DNA from 4 places in the Paenibacillus sp. LC231 genome. Region 1 is predicted to be linked to each of the others. Evidence: riboswitches for the same ligand, from Rfam matches in the RefSeq annotation. Region 1 holds a riboswitch; each other region holds the start of a gene.
What was found. Region 1 has a riboswitch for cyclic di-AMP ahead of AK95_RS23925 (TrkH family potassium uptake protein). Riboswitches for the same ligand answer to the same signal wherever they lie in the genome.

Region 1 (3,150 bases):
AGATGATCGAGGTGATCAAACTGGCCACGAACGTATTGCGCACAATCTTTTTCAGCATTTTGATCCCGAACAGCCGATAGACGGCCTCCTCGGATATGCCGGCCAGCCAAGCCATCAGCGGAAACAGCCAAGGATAGAGCATGTTATAAGGCGACTGTGTGGCATCCGTGGTGGACCATGTATTCAAGGTTAGCCCCAGAACGACAAAGATAATGGATTGGACCCCAAGCAGGATGAAAGCCCACATATACCCCAGCTTCATGCTGTCCAGCACATAATGACCGTATCCGGGTTCTTTGGCGCGCGGCCATGGATTGAGCCCGTCTTCTTTGAGCCATAGCCCGCTCCCCCCGACAAGGGAGAAGTAGAGCAGAGCTGAGAAGATGAGCGAATAGACCGCATAGAAAATCATCATCCCGAGTATGCCGGTTTGCGACATCCCCTCGGATTTGAAAACGGGAATCAGATTGTACGTATTCAGCATCTGAATGACAAACAGCAGCGCCGATAGGAACAGGCCGCGCTTAAACGACGTGTAGGCTCTGGTCTTCACGCTGTACACAATCGCAAGTATGCCAAGGATGAGGGTGAACAGGCCATACCCTGCGAGCGTCAGCAGCGTGGCATCTTGGGTCTGCTTGTTGACATAGGCGGAATGGGCGGCCGGGACCGAAAAAGATGGCTCATAGGAGCGTAATTTCCCCTGCTCGAAGGTGAAACGGTGCTCCAATCTGGAATCGCCGATCTTGGATTCCGGATCCACATACCGGAGCCGGGGTTCCCCTTCCCGGGTAACCAGCTCCAGTTGCGAAGGATCATAGCCCGCTCGCTGGAGCCAAGGCTCAGCGAGAGCCTGCTTCTCGGCTAATGACATGCCGTCCTCGACGACAAGCAGCATCTGCCTTTGTACATCGCCCTTGTTCAGCTCAATCCGGTCATAGCTGGAGCGGGTGTAATCGTATGAGAAGCCAACGATGCCTGAATTTTGCATGTGCACGTCCACATTGAGGGCATCGCCGCCCGGCTCGCTGAAGCGAACGCGGTATACGTCATAGGGATATTTGGCTTCATAGGTTTTGTTGTATTCCGAAAGTCTTTTTTCCTTCGCCAGATATCCGTAAAGTTCCGATTTGGATTGATATGTAACCAGCGTGTCATCCGTTTTTGCAGCCGTAAACTGCAAAAACTCCTGAGCAAAGCTTGAAGCCGCTTGCCGAGCCTGCTCCTTGGATATGATATTCGGAGATGCCATCTCGGTAGAATCCGAATTCGTCGACGGAAACACCTGAAATAATAGGAACAGAATCAGGCCGACTGCGGCAGGCGCGATGAGCTGCTTCAGATTGGGCTTCAGCTTCAAGGGCTCTCTTGCACGATTCATGAAATTCCTCCTCTAAGAAAGTTGATACTCCCACTGGTATTCGATATGCCTGATTAAGAACGCATAGAGTCAATATAACATAGTTATGAAAGTCATAAGCAGCTTATCCCAATATCCGGAATAATGAAACAAATCGATGAAAATGAATGAAAGGTTTCGAAAACGTTAGAGAACCCTATGCTTGTATTCTTGAATATGCCCAATTCGCGCTCTTTTAAAGATTTTTTGGGTGAAAAACGGCATTGGGTTACGTACCGGATTGCGTTATAATCACATCATGCTTCAAGGAACCGAATATTCCAGCCGAATTTCGTACTGAAAATGGGGGAACCATGTAATTGGGGTGAATTTCATTATTTCCAGAATAATGAATAGGGCGACCTGTGAAAATGCCCGAATCCGTCAGCTAACCTCGTAGGCTGCAGCACAGGAACCAGACCGTAAAGGGCACTGCGTTTTCCAGTGTCTTTTTTTCTTGATTTTTTTTAAGAAGGTGACCGATTGAACTCTAAATTGAACTGGCTCAGGTTGTCTCCGCCGCAGATTCTCGTGCTTGGTTTCGCGGCTATTATTTTCATCGGGACGGCGCTGTTAATGCTGCCGATATCCACAAGTACAGGTGAACCGCTGGAATTTATCGATGCCTTGTTCACTTCGACATCGGCAACTTGCGTAACGGGTCTGGTTGTGGTGGATACAGGAACGACATTCAGCTCCTTCGGAGAGATCGTGATCATGCTGCTGATTCAGATCGGCGGGCTCGGATTCATGACGATGGCCACTTTGTTTGCCTTGGCTCTCAAAAGGCGCATATCGCTCAAGGATCGCCTCATTCTGCAGGAAGCGATGAATCAGTCCTCGATGGAAGGAATCGTAAGGCTGATTCGCAGAGTGCTCCTGTACTCCCTGATCATCGAGGCCTGCGGTGCCTTGATTCTGTCGATCCGCTGGGCGTTTGATATGCCGATCGGCCAAGCGATTTATTATGGCGTTTTTCATGCGGTCACGATGTTTAACAACGCCGGTTTCGATTTGTTTGGCGATTTTCGGAGTTTGACCGGTTATGTCTATGATCCTGTAGTCAACGTTGTCGTGATGTTTTTGATTGTCTCGGGCGGCATCGGTTTTATCGTATTATCCGATCTGATTGATTTCCGGAAACAGCGGAGACTTTCCTTGCACTCCAAAGTAGTGCTCACCATGACGGCTACCTTGCTGCTGGTTGGATTTATCGTCATTCTTATTTTTGAATTCACCAATCCGAGGACGCTCGGCTCCCTGAATTGGGGCGGAAAATTCTTCGGCGCGTTATTCCAATCCGTAACGCCGCGTACAGCTGGCGCGAATACTATAGATATTACGGGGCTTAGACAGGCCACGCAATTTTTTATCGTTATTCTGATGTTTATCGGAGCATCCCCAGGTTCAACCGGGGGTGGTATCAAAACAACAACCTTCACCATTATGGTGGGGGCGGTCATCGCCATGATGCGCGGGCGTGAAGACATCGTCATGTTCCGTTATCGCCTGGCCCAGGAGCGTGTGCTGAAGGCACTGACCATTGCATTACTGGCACTGCTGCTCGTTCTAACCGTATCGATGATTCTGTCGACGACAGAGGAAGGGGATTTCCTGGAGATTCTATTCGAAACGACGTCCGCTTTCGGTACGGTGGGTCTATCCATGGGCTTAACGCCTGATCTGACGGTGTTCGGGAAGGTTTTGATCAGCATTACGATGTTTGCAGGGCGATTGGGGCCTTTGACGCT
Region 2 (3,150 bases), on a different contig from region 1:
ACTCCATCGTCCTGGAGAATAAACACATTAATAACTATATGAAGGCAGGAATGGATCCGACGGTGGTTACACGCTGGAATCTCAGTATTACCAAGCTTGTGGAGACGCTGTTCGGCAGCCTGTCATGGTGAGGGGGGAGCACATGAAAAGTTACGCAGGCCAAGGATGGATCAGTGTTAAAGACCAGCTATACGTCTCGATTCTGCTCTTCTTATACCGTTTGCTGTGGGGATATTGCCTGTACCGACTCGTAAAATCGGCAGTCGTCCCCCTTCTGATGCGATATCCGGATGCCGCTCCTAACGAGCTCAGCCGTCTTTTATTCTTCTACGAGGGCGAGATGAGCCTGTCCTTGAGCAGCACAGTACACACCTACGGATGGCTTCTGGCCGGTTTGCTTCTGATCCGGATGGTCCTCACCCCGCTCATTCGGGCCGGCATCTTCTACAACCTTCACCAGGAAGCCAAGGGCGAGCGCGGTTTATTCTTCTTCACTGGCATGCGGAAACTGTGGAAACCCGTAACGCTATTCTATCTGGTTGAGCTTATTCTCACCTTCGCGCCCGGTTACTGGATTCTGCCCAAAATCCTCCCGATTCTGCTGAATGGAATTCAGGAGCCTGTACTGCTGCTTCATGCACTGCCCTATGCAGCTGGCTGGTTCTTGTACGCCTATCTGATCCGCCTGTTATTGCTCTATATGCAATTTGGCCGTACCGGCGATTCCAGCATGATCAGCTCTATCCATGCGCTCTTCCGCCGCTTGGGCACAGCAATGCTGTTATCCATCACCATCGGCGGATCCGCCTGTGTCATTCTGCTGCTCCTGAGCTCGGCCTCGCTCTTCTGGGCCGGGTTGATCGGCTTAATTATTCAGCAGGCCTCTTATTTCCTGAATGGACTTTTCCAAATTTGGGCAATGTCCGCTCAATATCATTTGTGGAGAGATTCCTCCTCACTGCATCCTTAATGGTTACAATTTGGCACCTAAAATAATGAAACACGCTCGCGAATAAGCTGTAATCAGAAGCGACACGTTTCTATCCCGCGCTAGATTTTACAGAGAATAAGAGTTCATTTATCCTTAATATTACAAATTTCTGAACGCCATATTACAAAAAAACCTGTTCCCTTAAGATGGGGACAGGTTTTTTTGTTTAAAAATAATGTTTCCTCGTTTGCCAAATTGTTAATACTCTGCTAAAATAACGAATATGTTAGTAACAACTTTGTCATCTTTACTGTAACTTTTATGTAGGAACGTTGTAATTCGCTAACTATGTTGGAACGTCAAACGTCAATGAATGGGTTCATCAACATTTTAAGGAGCCGAATTCCCATAACGATATGGGAAGCGGGGGATCCGTTTTGGGTGAATTGATCTCGCAAGAGAGGGATCATAGGGGACCTTCAACCGAACCCTTAAGCTAACCTCGCAGGCAATGGAAGGAGCTTTTGTTTTGAAAAAGAAGTTAACGGCTGTTTCTCTAGGCCTCGCACTCGCACTCACATTAGGGACCGGAAGCGCTTTCGCCGATTCCAAATTAAATACTGCAATCAAACCAGCCATTGGTGTTTCTTACAAAACAGGTGGAACTACAACGAATGGATTTGACTGCTCCGGATTCACCAGCTATGTTTACAAGAAGCTTGGTCTTAGCCTGCCCCGTACGTCTGCAGCTCAATACAAAGTAGGTACGGCCGTATCCAAGAGCAAACTGAAAGCTGGCGATCTCGTGTTCTTCAACACATCCGGTAGAGGTGTATCTCATGTGGGTATTTATGTCGGGAGCGGCAAATTCGCTCATTCTTCATCTTCGCGCGGTGTCATTATCAGTCCGCTGAGCCAGAGCTATTACGCCAACCGATATGTAGGCGCTAAGAGAATTATGAGTCAGAATACGTACAAATCTGTAGCTGTGAACTACAATTAATGTTGGAACTTAATTGATTTACTCTTACAAGAAAGCCCTGGGTTTATGAGATTGTGCCGATCTCATCCAGCGGCTTTTTTCTTTTGTTGATTGTGTGTATACCTTTATAACGTTCAGCACAGCAAAAAAGTTCCCGCTTTTTCGAAAAAAAATGAAATTTATTATACAAGTTCACTTCAGTTCCACTTCACTTCGCCATGTCTTCACATCATCTATCCTTTATTTACCCTTCTCTCTCATCATTAAACACCCATTTTGGAAAAATATTGATTTTCCTTGGTGCTTCGACAGTTAATGCTATTGAAAAATAGCGAAATCCATCAAGAAATAATTGCCAATCTCGCTTGCTGTCTGATAGAATGGACGCAGTAACAACTTTGTCATTAATGTAAGTGCTTTAATATATAGATTGCTATGCCTCCCGGCAACGAAAAGGAGCTTTCCATGCTGAAGAAAACATTATCGACAGCAGCCCTAAGTATCACGCTGTTGTTCACTTTGGGCGTTGGCAGCGTGTTTGCTGATGGTGCGCTGGATCAGGAAATCGATAAGGTTCTAGGTACAAGATACAGCTACGGTGGTACAACCACGAGCGGATTTGACTGTTCCGGCTTCACCATGTACGTTTACGCTAAACTCGGTCTAAAGCTCCCGCATCAATCCGGCTCTCAATTCGACATGGGGACAAGCGTGTCCCGTAAGGAGCTGCGCGCTGGCGATTTGGTGTTCTTTAACACATCGGGCCAGGGCATCTCCCACGTCGGCATTTATGTCGGCGATGGCAAATTCGCCCATGCTTCCTCCAACCGCGGCGTGGTTATCAACCGCCTGGCAGAGGATTACTACGATCAGCGATACGTCGGTGCAAAGCGTATCATGAGCGATGATAAGTATGAAGAGTCGGTCGGTGAATCATCCTAAGCTGTAGAGGCTAATCTTCCCTATACATACTGCTTGCCCGTTAAAGGAGCCCTTACCTCTCTTTTGCGGGCTTTTTTGATGCGACTTGGATGTTCGTAATATGATTATTATTTTATGCAGACGATAGGAGGACTTCGCAAATGGATGCCACACCGATTACATTTCACACCGTAGTCATGCGTGAAGAGCACGCCGAAGAAATATGCGCTTGGGCCTACCCTCCTCCCTATAATATCTATGGCTTTCTTCCCTGGGAGCAGATGAAAGGGCTTGAGGTGGAGTTTGGCGATCCGGA
Region 3 (3,150 bases), on a different contig from region 1:
GGGCGTAATAAGCTGCCTGTCCCCACCCGACGTCCTGTTGCCAGCGGAGCGTGAGGACAATCGTAGCCAAGGCTTCAAACGCGAATGCAATGAGTACCATATACATGGACAATTTAACCAAACCTTGTGCCGAGGTCGAATGCGTGGTTTGCTGAATAATCATTCGTTGCTTCAAGCCAATTCTCTTCCCCAGAACAATGGCAACCATCACGCCAAAGGTCATAAAGCCGAGCCCGCCAATTTGAATCAAGATCATGATAATGACTTGTCCAAAAGTCGAAAAAACACTACCGGTATCCAAGACAACGAGCCCGTTTACGCAGATTGCTGAGGTGGCAGTAAATAAAGCATCCAGCAGACCAATTGACCTCCCGGTGGAGGAAGAGTAGGGAAGCGCGAGCAATGCGGTCCCGATTAATATTAAAGTGAAAAAGACAAGCATGACGAGTTGAGGGGGACTCATATTTTTTTTAAGCTTGTTGATAAACAACTCCATTGTGTCAGGAGCGGAATGTTGTGTATTTCGATCGTTTGCATTCATAAATGTTCTTCTCACAAGTTCCACCCCCATTCTTTATTGATCGCCGGGTTTATCGAAGAATTTTCTGTTTTGGAAAAAAGACGAGTCTACTACTTTTCCGTGACTTATTTTCAAATATTGGATCTCGTGGTCTGTTTTTATTTTCAGCAAGCCGGTGTCAAAATCGGTATTTAACTCTTTGAAAAATAGACCTTCGGCTATTGGATCGCCCCCGGATTCCTTACTGCCAAGCAGATAATGAGAACCATCACTGTAAACAGTGACTCGAATTCCCCGTTCATGGGTGTCAGCTATTGGATCATCCATCCTTTGAACCGCTACAATGTGTAAGTCCGTCTCGCCTATCTGGTTTAAAAGCTCGTTAACAAACGAACCGCGCGTAATTTCTTGCCATCGCGTTTGACCGGATTGTCCGATGATTATTTGGGTGATTTGATGATTCTTGGCGGTTTCCGCTATGATTTCTGAAGCCTTGGGATCTTCATTCGTTTTGACAATGAAGGTTGCCCCATACTCGTTGCATTTCACTTGCCACTCAGCCATATACCTTTCTTGTGCCTGATCTAACTCACCTTCACGCAAGGGTATAACGCTCAACACAAACAGGGGGCACTTAAGCAGTCTGGCTAATTCGCCGCCTCGACGGATGAGACGTTCTCCGTTTGGACCGTAATACACGCATACCAGTATCTTTTCATTATTAAGCAGAATAATCATTCCTTTCTTTTCTAAGCACTACAGCGTTAACAAAAAAGGCCAGGAAGCAGAGACAGTTCTGCTTCCTGGCCTTGGTTGTACGGATCATGGACAAGTCAAAGTAGTAAGAGTGTTCTCTCCCAAGACGCTGACGAGGTTAGCTGTCGGATTCGGGATTGAGAGTCCCCGTTCCTTCTTATCCAGAAAGAATTCACCCCTAAAGCTTAGTCGCTTTGTTGGTTCCCCCGTTCCTCATAGAGGATTAAGCATTTATGCGTATGAAATTTATCGTAATAAATATTATGCTAAAACATGCTGAAAGTAAACAGTTACCGATAAGTAAACAACATCATATCAAATATATTGACAAACGGGACTTTGGGGAGTACTTTTATGAATATAAAATAAAATTATTCACAGAATCACAAATGGCCTGATTAAGGATGTGAAGTGCAACATGCCCAAAAAATTCTCGGACGAAGAACGTGAATGGATACGCCAAAAACTGCTGACGGAGGCACGCCATCATTTCGAAACGGCGGGCCTTCGCAAAACGAGTGTTGAAGATCTGACGAAGGCCGCCGGCATTGCCCAAGGCTCGTTCTACATGTTTTTCGGATCGAAAGAGGAATTATATTATGAACTGATTCTGGAGGAGGAGCAGCGAATTCGCAATGCCGTTCTGGATTTATTCCCTCCTGAAGAGGTCTGCAGTAAGGAAAGCATTAAACGGTTTCTCTTATATTCACTTAGGATGATGGACGAGAGCCCGATGCTTCGGCAGATGATGGATCGCGGGGAGATGGAGCTGTTGTTCAGGAAATTGCCGAAAGACTTGCTGGAGCGTAACTTTACGGAGGATCAAGACGCGCTCTTGCCTGTGATTACGGCTTGGCAGAAGGCTGGCATTTTACCTGGTACGGCACCCGAATCCATCGTGGGCATGATCAGATCCTTGGCACTGCTTACGCTGCACCAAAAAGAGATTGGAGAGGAGCAATTTACATCTACGATCGAATTGCTAGTCGAGTTATTATCTGCCGGTATGCTTGCGGTGTCTAATACGCCGAAGGGAGATGGAGCGTTGTGATCGAAGTAAGAGGGCTTCATTACACGTATCCGAATCGGAAAGAGCCGACCCTGCATGGGCTTGATTTTGTCATCCCGCCTGGCGAAATCTTTGGCTTTCTCGGCCCGTCCGGCGCTGGTAAAAGTACGACGCAAAAACTGCTGATCGGTGTTCTGAAAGGTTATCAAGGAAGTATAAAAGTCATGGGCAATGAAATCAGGGATACCGGTCCCGATTATTATGAGCGAATCGGAGTAGCTTTTGAATTCCCGAACTTCTACAGCAAATTTTCGGTTCTCGACAATTTAAAGCTCTTTCGTTCCCTTTACAAGGGGGAGACGGAGGATCCCATGAAACTGCTGGAACAAGTCGATCTAACAGATGCCGCGAATATGAAGGTTTCCCAGCTATCCAAGGGCATGAAGATGAGGTTGAATTTCTGTCGGGCGTTACAGCATGATCCAGAAATCCTATTTCTGGATGAGCCTACATCCGGATTAGACCCGGTCAATGCCCACCGAATGAAGGAATTGATACTTGCCAAAAAGGCTGCCGGTAAGACGGTTCTACTAACAACGCATAATATGCAAGCGGCAGAAGAACTTTGCGATCGGGTAGCCTTTATCGTCGACGGTGAAATCAAATTAATCGATTCACCCAGAGAGTTGAAACTTCGTAAGGGAAGAAAGGAGGTCCGAGTCGAATACAGTAGGGATGGCGAATTAACGGGGGCGGTATTTTCTCTGGATGGCATCGGTGAGAATAACCAATTTCTTAAGCTGATACAGGATTATCCCCTCGATACCATTCATTCGCAAGAGGCGTCGCTCGAACAAATTTTTAT
Region 4 (3,150 bases), on a different contig from region 1:
TGGGAGATTCTTCGTTCTGAAAATACACCGTTTGATCTACTATCTTTTCCGTCCTTGCATGAAGTTGTATCCTTCCTTGTTGAATGAGCAGCTTTAACTCTTTTCCATAAATCTGTTCTGGCATTGCATGCAACCATTTACCTAACGTACTTTTGCGGTTTGCTGTTAAAAAGCCCACCTTGTCGAAATACCAAAAAATACTCTTCCCGAAAATATGTAACGGTTTATACTGGATCTCACCGCTTGCAGACAGATGCACATCAAAATCATCTGCCAACTCACTGGCAATTTGGGCCCCAGAGTTTCCTGCACCTACAACAAGAACACCCCCTTCCTTGAGATGGTTCTTATTTCGATATTCAGAAGAATGTAATTGTATAACTGCATCACCAAGCTTGTCATGAAAGGAAGGAACTAGTGGCTTCTGAAAAGGACCGGTGGCTACTATAACTTTTTTTGATCTAAACGTACCCTTCGTTGTGGAGACTTCAAAGATTCCATTGTTCATGGTTAATGATGTAACTTGTGTATTGCTTTGAACAGGAAGTTCTAAACGCTTCGCATAATTTTTCAAATAATCGGCAACCTCATTTTTATGTGGTAAACCTTGAGGATCACCTTGAAAGGGAGCACCAGGTAAACTATTATACATTCTTGGCGTAAACAGATGAAGAGAATCATAGCGGTCTCTCCATGAATCACCAACCTCCCTGTGACCATCAAGGATGAGGAAATTCACTGAATTTTGTTTGAGATAGTAAGCAGCCGCAAGCCCGGCCTGACCTCCACCGATGACAATAGTATCTAACATATAAATATCATACCTCCTATAATATTTTTACTTAAAGTATCATATGAGCATTTATTCATCAATAATGAATATCTCAATATTGAGTATCGGCAGAAATGTAGATCTTCTATATAGGCATCAAGTATTTGGTGTTTTGTACACTTAATTATAAGTACAAACGTATGTCTAAGAAGGAAACACGATTGCAAACCTATGAGGGTAACATTGAATTGAAATCATAAAACAAGCCCTTCATTTATGAAGGGCTTGTTCATTTTAATTATTTCAGTTGTAACTTCCGACCATCATCATGTAACTTTTTTGACTAATGGTTCTTCTTGCAGTTACATAACGTTGTTTGTAATAGGTTTCTGACAGTTTACTTATCCTTACACCCTTACTACTGGACGAATGTGCAAATTGACCATTGCCAATATAGATTCCAGCATGAGAAATTCCCCTGCCACTCGTATTAAAAAAAACTAAGTCACCCGGTCTCAGATTAGCTTTTGAGACTGGAGTACCCACTTTGGCCTGAGCACTCGATGTACGTGGCAAATCTAAGTTGAATTTATCAAAAATGTAAAGAATAAAGCCGGAGCAATCGAAACCACTTGAAGTTGTACCTCCCCATTTATAGGGTGTTCCAACGACTTTACTTACTTCAGTAGTCAACTTAGGTTGATTATCTGCAAACGCACTGGCTGCTCCCGAAGATAATATAATGGCAGACCCTAACAACGACAGTAAAATTTTCTTCAAGATTATTTCTCCCTTCGATGCCTACGGAGTTAGCTGAGGGTTCGGTAGAAGGATCCCTATACTCCCTTTACTACAAGAATAATTCACCCAAAAATGGTTCCCCCGTTTTCAAAAACGAAATTCGGCACAATTTATGAATTTTTTGTAACCCTACATAATGTAGTCCATTTTTTCTCGATTGTCAATCTTATCATTAGAATTCTTTCCCTCCTTAAATTAATGTTAAGATTTGTTCAAATCCCGTACCTATTGGACTTATATCAGGACATTATTCAAAAAGAATTCATTTTGAACGCAGAAGCAAATAAAACAATAGTGTAATACTTTTGCAGAGGTTCGAAATATAAATAGCAGTCGAACCAAGGTCGACTGCCTCTTATATTAAATTAATTAAGGTCTATTGCTGGCGATTGGGTCTGCATATCGTTCCTGATGTTTTCTAAACCTTCGGTTTGCAATAAGGCTTATGGCAATAAGGACAATCAAGACACTTAATAGCTGCGAAACACGAACAGTACCATAACTCATTTCGCCTTCGTGAAACAAAAGCCCCATCGGTGACCAAAGCAATTTCATCAACGCTGCAAGCCAGTTAGAGGCATACCAAGCTAAACTGTCGGTACGCAGTCCTTCGATAAAAAACCGTCCAATGGAATACCAAGTGAAATAAGTCAAAAATAATTCCCCTGAACGTAGAAAAGGCTGACGTCTCAACCATAAGAGCAACAACAAACCAACAAAATTCCATATGGACTCATACAGAAAGGTCGGATGATAATAGACACCCTCGATATTCATTTGATTGACAATAAAGTTAGGCAGATGTAATGTTGTTCTGAGAAAATCCTCAGATACTGGCCCTCCGTGAGCTTCTTGATTTATAAAATTTCCCCAACGCCCGATCAATTGTCCTATAATCAATCCCGGAGCACATAGATCTGCAATGCGCCAAAAATTATAGCCACGCAAACGAAAGAAAAAAATCATAGCCATAATCGCTCCGATTAAAGCTCCGTAAATGGCGATTCCACCATTCCATATTTTGAAAACGTCCCAGAAGTTATTGCGGTAATCTTCCCACTTGAATACGACATAGTAAGCTCTAGCCCCGACGATAGCGGATGGCACGCCTACAAGTACCATATCCAAAAAGAACCCCGGATGGATCTGATACCGTTTGCCTTCTTGTATAACAACGATAAGACCTATGAGTGCAGCTACGCTTAAAATAATCCCGTACCAGTATAATTGAATTGGCCCTAATCGAAATGCAATTGGATTAATCGCCTCGTACAAATCCTTTCACCTCAATCCCACATCGTTTGTAACCGATGTATTGAGTAGTTCATAATTAATTAAACACCCTATATTTACATAAGGAAGGCGATACACTTTGAACAATGATACTTTTCTTTCACTTCTCAAGCCTAGGATTATGATTTTAAGCTCACTGTTACTGTTTACTATGATTAGTATCGTTTTTCTGACGGATATCTATTTTATCGATTTCAACAATACCGTTCATTTGATAGCATATTATATCTGTCCGTTTGTCATCCATTTACTATTATCCCTTTTCGTGAAGAACAAAGTGTCCT

Region 2: linked by a shared signal. The riboswitch ahead of AK95_RS17125 (C40 family peptidase) and the one ahead of AK95_RS23925 (TrkH family potassium uptake protein) in region 1 are both predicted to bind cyclic di-AMP.
Region 3: linked by a shared signal. The riboswitch ahead of AK95_RS15170 (universal stress protein) and the one ahead of AK95_RS23925 (TrkH family potassium uptake protein) in region 1 are both predicted to bind cyclic di-AMP.
Region 4: linked by a shared signal. The riboswitch ahead of AK95_RS21710 (C40 family peptidase) and the one ahead of AK95_RS23925 (TrkH family potassium uptake protein) in region 1 are both predicted to bind cyclic di-AMP.

What each region holds. Positions count from the first base shown of each region.
Region 1 is NZ_JFOM01000044.1:66,256-69,405, forward strand. Features, by position in the region: gene AK95_RS23920 (CPBP family intramembrane glutamic endopeptidase) at 1-1,381, opposite strand, end outside; cyclic di-AMP (ydaO/yuaA leader) riboswitch at 1,673-1,817, shown strand; gene AK95_RS23925 (TrkH family potassium uptake protein) at 1,883-3,150, shown strand, end outside.
Region 2 is NZ_JFOM01000025.1:16,498-19,647, reverse strand. Features, by position in the region: gene AK95_RS17135 (M1 family metallopeptidase) at 1-131, shown strand, start outside; gene AK95_RS17130 (hypothetical protein) at 143-970, shown strand; cyclic di-AMP (ydaO/yuaA leader) riboswitch at 1,318-1,457, shown strand; gene AK95_RS17125 (C40 family peptidase) at 1,461-1,934, shown strand; gene AK95_RS17120 (C40 family peptidase) at 2,382-2,855, shown strand; gene AK95_RS17115 (GNAT family N-acetyltransferase) at 2,996-3,150, shown strand, end outside.
Region 3 is NZ_JFOM01000019.1:58,086-61,235, forward strand. Features, by position in the region: gene AK95_RS15165 (TrkH family potassium uptake protein) at 1-496, opposite strand, end outside; gene AK95_RS15170 (universal stress protein) at 575-1,258, opposite strand; cyclic di-AMP (ydaO/yuaA leader) riboswitch at 1,368-1,516, opposite strand; gene AK95_RS15175 (TetR/AcrR family transcriptional regulator) at 1,695-2,327, shown strand; gene AK95_RS15180 (ABC transporter ATP-binding protein) at 2,324-3,150, shown strand, end outside.
Region 4 is NZ_JFOM01000037.1:127,768-130,917, forward strand. Features, by position in the region: gene AK95_RS21705 (flavin-containing monooxygenase) at 1-811, opposite strand, end outside; gene AK95_RS21710 (C40 family peptidase) at 1,076-1,552, opposite strand; cyclic di-AMP (ydaO/yuaA leader) riboswitch at 1,556-1,689, opposite strand; gene lgt (prolipoprotein diacylglyceryl transferase) at 1,943-2,848, opposite strand.